3 regions of the Kaistia sp. MMO-174 genome follow, and region 2 is predicted to be linked to each of the others. Evidence: predicted binding sites of a transcription regulator. Region 2 holds the regulator's gene; each other region holds the start of a gene.
What was found. Region 2 encodes LexA, which represses DNA repair genes until DNA is damaged. Its sites were predicted from a motif close to TGTTCNNNNTGTGTTCNG; they were not measured.

Region 1: WFK98_RS18270 (YifB family Mg chelatase-like AAA ATPase) is a predicted target of LexA. The motif match lies at 1,385-1,402, and genes of this name have one in related genera.
Region 3: WFK98_RS24230 (ImuA family protein) is a predicted target of LexA. The motif match lies at 1,478-1,495, and genes of this name have one in related genera.

What each region holds. Positions count from the first base shown of each region.
Region 1 is NZ_JBBCUO010000005.1:84,130-86,395, forward strand. Features, by position in the region: gene WFK98_RS18270 (YifB family Mg chelatase-like AAA ATPase) at 1-1,333, opposite strand, end outside; gene gshB (glutathione synthase) at 1,448-2,266, opposite strand, start outside.
Region 2 is NZ_JBBCUO010000002.1:259,959-262,224, reverse strand. Features, by position in the region: gene WFK98_RS07195 (hypothetical protein) at 1-408, shown strand, start outside; gene lexA (transcriptional repressor LexA) at 636-1,340, shown strand; gene WFK98_RS07185 (ComEC/Rec2 family competence protein) at 1,334-2,266, opposite strand, start outside.
Region 3 is NZ_JBBCUO010000007.1:151,278-153,543, forward strand. Features, by position in the region: gene WFK98_RS24225 (Y-family DNA polymerase) at 1-710, opposite strand, end outside; gene WFK98_RS24230 (ImuA family protein) at 601-1,446, opposite strand; gene WFK98_RS24235 (ABC transporter ATP-binding protein) at 1,841-2,266, shown strand, end outside.

The sequences.
Region 1 (2,266 bases), on a different contig from region 2:
CGATCGTCTCGACCAGGGCGCTGCCGCATTGCGCGTTGGTGCGGATGTCGTCGATCCCCAGCGCCTCGAACCGCTCGGCCTGCAGCGCGCGCGCCGCCGCAACCCGTTCGGCGACGACGGCGCTGCTCTCCGAAGGCCTCGCGCCGATCAGGTCGCTCGCGGTCACCGCCGGCACGTCGATGCGCATGTCGATGCGGTCGAGGAAGGGGCCGGACAGCCGCGCCTGATAGTCGGCCGCGCAGCGCGGGCCGCGCTTGCAGCTCATGCCGGGCTCGCCTGCCATGCCGCATCGACACGGGTTCATGGCGGCGACCAGCTGGAAGCGGGAGGGATAGCGGACGCGATGGTTGGCGCGGGCGATCATCACCTCGCCGGCCTCCAGCGGCTGGCGCAGCGAATCGAGCACCTGCGGCGTGAATTCGGGCAGTTCGTCGAGGAAGAGCACGCCGTGATGGGCGAGCGAGGCTTCGCCCGGCCGGGCGCGCAGGCCGCCGCCGACCATCGCCGCCATCGAGGCCGAATGGTGCGGCGCGCGGAACGGACGCCGGTCGGTCAGCTTGCCGCCGGCAAGTTCGCCGCCGATGGATGCGATCATCGCCACCTCAAGCAGTTCCTTCGGCGACAGCGGCGGCAGCAGCGAGGGCAGGCGGCTCGCCAGCATCGATTTGCCGGCCCCGGGCGGCCCGGCCATCAGGAGGTTGTGGCCGCCGGCGGCGGCGATCTCCAGCGCGCGGCGGGCGCTCTCCTGGCCGCGGACGTCGGCGAGGTCGGCGAGCGCCGCGCCGTCGCGCTTCAGCGCCGGCTCGGGCCGCGAAAGCACCTGCGTGCCCTTGAAGTGGTTGGCGATGGCGATCAGGCTGCGCGGGGCCAGGATCTCCATGCCGCCGCCGGCCCATGCCGCTTCCGGGCCGCAGGCGGAAGGGCAGATCAGCCCGCGGCCGATGGCGTTGGCGCCGATCGCCGCCGGCAGCACGCCGGCGACGGAGGCGATGGTGCCGTCGAGCGCCAGTTCGCCGAGCGCGACGAAATCGGCCAGCTGGTCGCCCGGCAGCACGCCGAGCGCCGCCATCAGGCCGAGCGCGATCGGCAGATCGTAGTGGCTGCCTTCCTTCGGCAGGTCGGCCGGCGCCAGATTGACGATGATCCGCTTCGGCGGCAGCGCGAGGCCGGAGGCGTGCAGGGCGGCGCGCACCCGTTCACGGCTTTCTGCCACGGCCTTGTCCGGCAGGCCGACGATGACGATGCCGGGAAAGCCCGGCGCGATCTGGATCTGGACGTCGACCGGCACCGCCTCGATGCCCTGGAACGCCACCGTCGTGACATGCGCGACCATATCCGTCATCCCCGTTGCGGAATGACGCTACGTCAACTTTCGGATGAATACAAGAACAGGTCGTGAACATCCGCGCCGGCGGCCGGCGCGGATCCTGGTAGCAATCCGTTAACCCTAGCGCTTGCTCTCGACGGCGTCCCAGACCAGCGAGGCGATGTCGGCGCCGCCGAAGCGCTTCACCTCGCGGATGCCGGTCGGCGAGGTGACGTTGATCTCGGTCAGGTAGTCGCCGATGACATCGATGCCGACGAAGACGAAGCCGCGTTTCTTCAGGTCCGGTCCGATCGCCTCGCAGATCTCGCGGTCGCGCCGGGTCAGCTCGATCGGCTCCGGCCGGCCGCCGACATGCATGTTGGAGCGCGACTCGCCATCCGCCGGCACGCGGTTGATGGCGCCGACGGCGACGCCGTCGACCAGGATGATGCGCTTGTCGCCGGCCCGCACCGCCGGCAGGTAGCGCTGCACGACATAGGGCTCGCCGCGATACGCGGCCGAGAAGATCTCCAAGAGCGAGGCGAGGTTCTGGTCGCCTTCCGACAGGCGGAAGACGCCGGCGCCGCCATTGCCGAACAGCGGCTTGATGATGATGTCGCCATGCTCCTGGCGGAAGCGGCGGATCTCGTCGGCGTCGCGCGAGATCAGCGTCGGCGGCATCAGCTTCGGATATTCGGTGACGAAGATCTTCTCCGGCGCGTTGCGCACCTCGGCTGGGTCGTTGACCACCAGCGTCTTCGGATGGATGCGCTCGAGCAGATGCGTCGTCGTGATGTAGCCCATGTCGAAGGGCGGATCCTGGCGCAGGAACACGACGTCCATGGTCGAGAGATCGGTCCGCTCCGCCTCGCCGAGCGAGAAATGGTCGCCCGGCACGTCGCGGACGGTGACCGCCTCGATCGCCGCCTCGACGCGGCCGTCGTTCAGCGACAGGCGGTC
Region 2 (2,266 bases):
TTCCGGGAAATGTACACGCCGACGACCTATCGCATCGACGGCATCTGGGGGAAGAAGATCCGCTATTGCCTGTTCACGATGTTCGACCCGGCCGAGCGCACGGACACGGGGCTGCACGACCTCTGGTTTCCCAGGGACGGCGGCTTCCAGACAAGGCATTGCGACCTTGACCTGTATCATCTCAAGATGATTGCCCCCGCACGCCGTCTGGCGCGGCGCGACCTCTATAATTTCCTCGATCCGAACCGCGCCGACCAGCCGATCGGCTATGACTACCTGGCCGAGGAACGGGACGCCGCCTTCGAGACGATCCCGCGCAACCGCCTCTACCACCCTGCCCATGTCGACGATGGCGGCCTATGGATGCAGGATCTCGGCTCGCTCCGGAAACACCCGATCGGCGAATAGGATACGCCTGCGGCCACCTCCCACGCCGGGGTCGACAGCAGACGACGACGCCCCGCCACGCCGTGCCTAACCGCGTGGGCCACCCTAGTCGCGCGTCCCGCGCGAACCCGGCCGCGCATCGCAAGCCATCGCCTTGCAGAACACATGGGGAACAGCTATCCTGTTCGTGTTTTGTACCTTGGCGATTCTGTCGTCATCCCTGGCAAGATTGGCAGCGCGAGAACGAGATGCTCACCCGGAAGCAGTATGAACTCCTCATGTTCATCCAGGAGCGCCTCAAGGAAGCGGGCGTCCCTCCCTCCTTCGACGAAATGAAGGACGCGCTGGACCTGCGCTCCAAATCCGGCATCCACCGCCTGATCAAGGCGCTGGAAGAGCGCGGCTTCATTCGCCGCCTGCCCAACCGGGCCCGCGCGCTGGAGGTCGTCCGCCTGCCGGAGACGATGACGCCGGCGATGGCGCGGCCGAAAAAGCAGGCCTTCTCGCCCAGCGTGATCGAGGGCAGCCTGGGCAAGTCCCGTCCGGTGGAGGACGTGCACGAGGCCGGCGAGCCGGTGATCATCCCGGTCATGGGCCGGATCGCCGCCGGTGTGCCGATCTCGGCCATCCAGACCCAGAGCCATGTGATCGCCGTGCCGCCCGACATGCTGCGCGGCGGCGAGCATTTCGCCCTCGAGGTGCGTGGCGATTCGATGATCGAGGCCGGCATCCTCGACGGCGACACGGTGCTGATCCGCAAGAGCGACAATGCCGATTCCGGCGACATCGTCGTGGCGCTGGTCGACGAGGAGGAAGCGACACTGAAGCGGCTCCGCCGCAAGGGCGCTTCGATCGCGTTGGAGGCCGCCAACCCGGCCTATGAAACCCGAATCTTCGGACCGGACCGTGTCCGTATCCAGGGCAAGCTGGTCGGCCTGTTGCGCACCTACTGATCCGCCGGCTCCGCTTCATAGGCCGGCATCCAGGGGCGCCGCACCGGCGGGTAGGCGGCGCGGAGCTCGAAAGCGACGGCCGGGCGCGGCGCGGTTGCGGCTGTGGTTTCCGGGGCCGCGGCCGGTGGTTCGGGCGCGAGCACGTCCTCGTCGTCGGCATTTCGCTCGACGAGGTCGTAGCGTGACGGGCCGCGTCCCGATGCGAGCCCGACGAACTCACCATCGGCGCCAAGAATTGACGGCTTCTGAGCATCCAGTTTCGAGGAATCTGGCTTCGGCGCATTGGGCACCGTGGCTTGCGGCGCCGGGCCCGGGGATTCCTCCTTCTCCGCGAACGACAGTGCGATCGAGCCGGTGCGCGCCAGCACATGGCGGTCTATGACGGCGGCATGGCGGGCGCAGTTTTCGGGCGCGGCGAGAGGTGTCACCACCAGCGAGGCGCGCCGGCAATCCTCCTCGAAGGCCGATCGGTCGAGCGCCAGCGCCACCCGCCGGCCGTCGGGCAACAATCCCACGCAGCCCGACGCATCGCAGCCGCCCGCCTGAACCACGCCCGCCTCCCTGGCGTCGCGGCCGTCACCGTCCGAACGCAGCCATATCTCGCTGATGAAGCGGTCCGGATCGCCCGCGACGATGCGATAGGCGCCATCCTCGCCCCGGATCGCCAGCTGCTTTCCATCCGCGGCGACGAGGATGCCGGGCCGCGCCGGCATCAAGGCGAGTGCGGTGCCGAGCAACATCGGCAGGAGGCCCAATAGCCGCCAGCGCTCGTGCCAGAGCGCCAGCCAGACGAAGCCGGCGACGAAGAGGAGCAGCGCGGCGGCGCCCGGCATGGCCGCGCCGCCGGATTGACCGGACCAGTGGCTGACCGTCGCCGAGACGCCGAGCATGCCGCCGATGCCCCAATCCATCACCCAGAGCGGCAA
Region 3 (2,266 bases), on a different contig from region 2:
TCGGCGATGCCGGCGAGCCGTTCCAGTCGCTCGACGCAATCGGCGCCGAAGCGGGCGGCAAGCGGCGCGCGCGGCCGGTCGATCAGGTCGGCGACCGTCTTCAGGCCGGCGCGGGCCAGCGCCTGCAGCCGCGCCGGATCGAGCCCGAGCGCGGTGATCGGCAGGGGCCGCACGGCCTCGGCCTCGCGGCCGGGCGGAATGACCACGCGCGCTTCCGAGCGGGCGAGCGCCCGCGCCGTGGCCGGCGCCCCGGCGATCGCGCCAAGCGCGGTCAACCCCAACCCGGAGAGCCGCGTCAGCAGGTCGTCGAGCAGCGCCGCCTCGCCCCTGAAGAGATGGGCGACGCCGGTGATGTCGAGCATCAGCCCGCGCTCGCCATGGCGGGCGACCAGCGGCGTGTAGCGATCGCACCAGTCGGCGATCCGCTCGACCAGATCGTCATCGGCCACCGGATCGTGCTCGGCCACCACCAGGCCGGAGACGCGCGCCCGCGCCTCGGCCAGCGTCAGGCCGGGGGCAAGCCCCTGCCGCAACGCCGCCGGGTCGGGGGCCGCGAGGGCGAGCGCGCCCTTCACCTTGTCGACGATCAGAAGCGGCTGATCAGCCGGCAAGCCGGAATGGGGCGCGTTCGGCAGGGTGCGGAGCCGGTTCGATGCGAGAAAGGGCAGCCGGATCGCGCAATAGCGCCGGTCGCTTGAAGAGTTTGTCATCGCGGTTCCACTCCAGCCGCCAGGGCCCGCCGGGCGGGCCATGGCGATGGCGCAACAAGGTCAGGTCGAAAGTCGGATGGCCGGGCGCGTTCATCGCCATCGGCATCGCCGGCCCGGAGCGCACAAGCCAGCGGGTTTCCGCAGCACCCGGCATCGGCCGCGCGCCGGGGCGAAGCAGCAGGACAGTGACGCCGGACGCCTCCGCCGCCAGCGCGAAGCGGCGCTGCGTCGTCAGGTCGAGCGCCTTCGGCTCGCCCCAGGGCTCGAGGATGACAGCGCCAAGCGCGCCGCAGCGCGCCGCCTCACCGCCGGCGCGCAGCACGGCGAGGGGATCGCGCAACTGCACGAGAATCAGGGCTGCCGGATCGAGACCGAGCGCCTGCAAGCCATCGGCATGAAGCTCGCCGCCCTCCCTTGCCGCATAATCCTGCCGCACCCAGACAATCGGCCGCCCGGCCGGGGCGGCGGCCAGCGCCAGGGCCAGCGAGAAGCCGGAGGCGGCAATATTGTCGGCGCCCGAGGCGGCGAGGATTTCATGCAGCGCGCCGCGCGCCAGCCCTCCTCCCAGCGCGGCGTCGACCTCGTCCCGGTCGAGCGTGATACGGCCGGCGCGCGACGACATGACTGGCGTGCAGACGTCCTGCGCGATCTCGCCCGGCGGCGCGGATCTCGCCGTCGTCTCGATCGCGGCAATGCGCTGTCGCAATGCGGAAAGGGTCGCCTTCGCCGTGCTCATCGTCGTCCGTCGCTGTCCTGCCCAATCGTATTGTTCCTGTTTTGTTCTATCTAATACGACTCCAAACCGGGCAAGAGTCAATCGCGCGACAGGCGAACTTCCCAGGCTTGCGCCATGAAGCCGTGCACCCTGAAGCCGTAGGCGCCGAGCGCGGGCCACGGCGAGAGAAGCGCGCCGTCGAGCCGGATTATTTCCGGCAGCCCGCTGCGATCGAATTTAGTCTTCGGCGGACAATAGAAGGGCAATATGGCTTAAGAATCGCCACAAATCAGGCTAGCATCCTTCCCCAACGACGCCCGGGTCCGTTTCCCCATGCCCGGACGCGTTCATCGCCCCGCTTCTGCGCCGCGACGTTCGCCCCGCTTGCACCCACACGCCTGCCGTCGAGATCATCATGTTCCGCTATTTCGAAGAACGGATTCCGGCCACTGCCCATGGCATGCCCGGAGAGCCGCCGGATCGCCTTGTCGCCTTCTACTGGTTCTTCATCCGCCAGGTGCGCTGGTATTTCGTCGCCCTGCTGCTCGCCGGGCTGACCGTCGCGCTGCTCGACGCCACCATCCCGTTCTTCATCGGCCGGCTGGTGACGCTTCTGAGCCAGGTCTCGCCGGCCGCGCTCGTCAACGAGCACTGGCACGTGCTCGCCGGCATGGCGCTGTTCATGCTGCTGGTGCGCCCGGTCGCAATCTTCGTGCAGAACCTGATCACCAACCAGATCATCGCGTCGGGCTTCACCAACCTGATCCGCTGGCAGAGCCACTGGCACGTGGTGCGGCAGAGCTGGTCGTTCTTCCAGCATGATTTCGCCGGCCGCATCGCC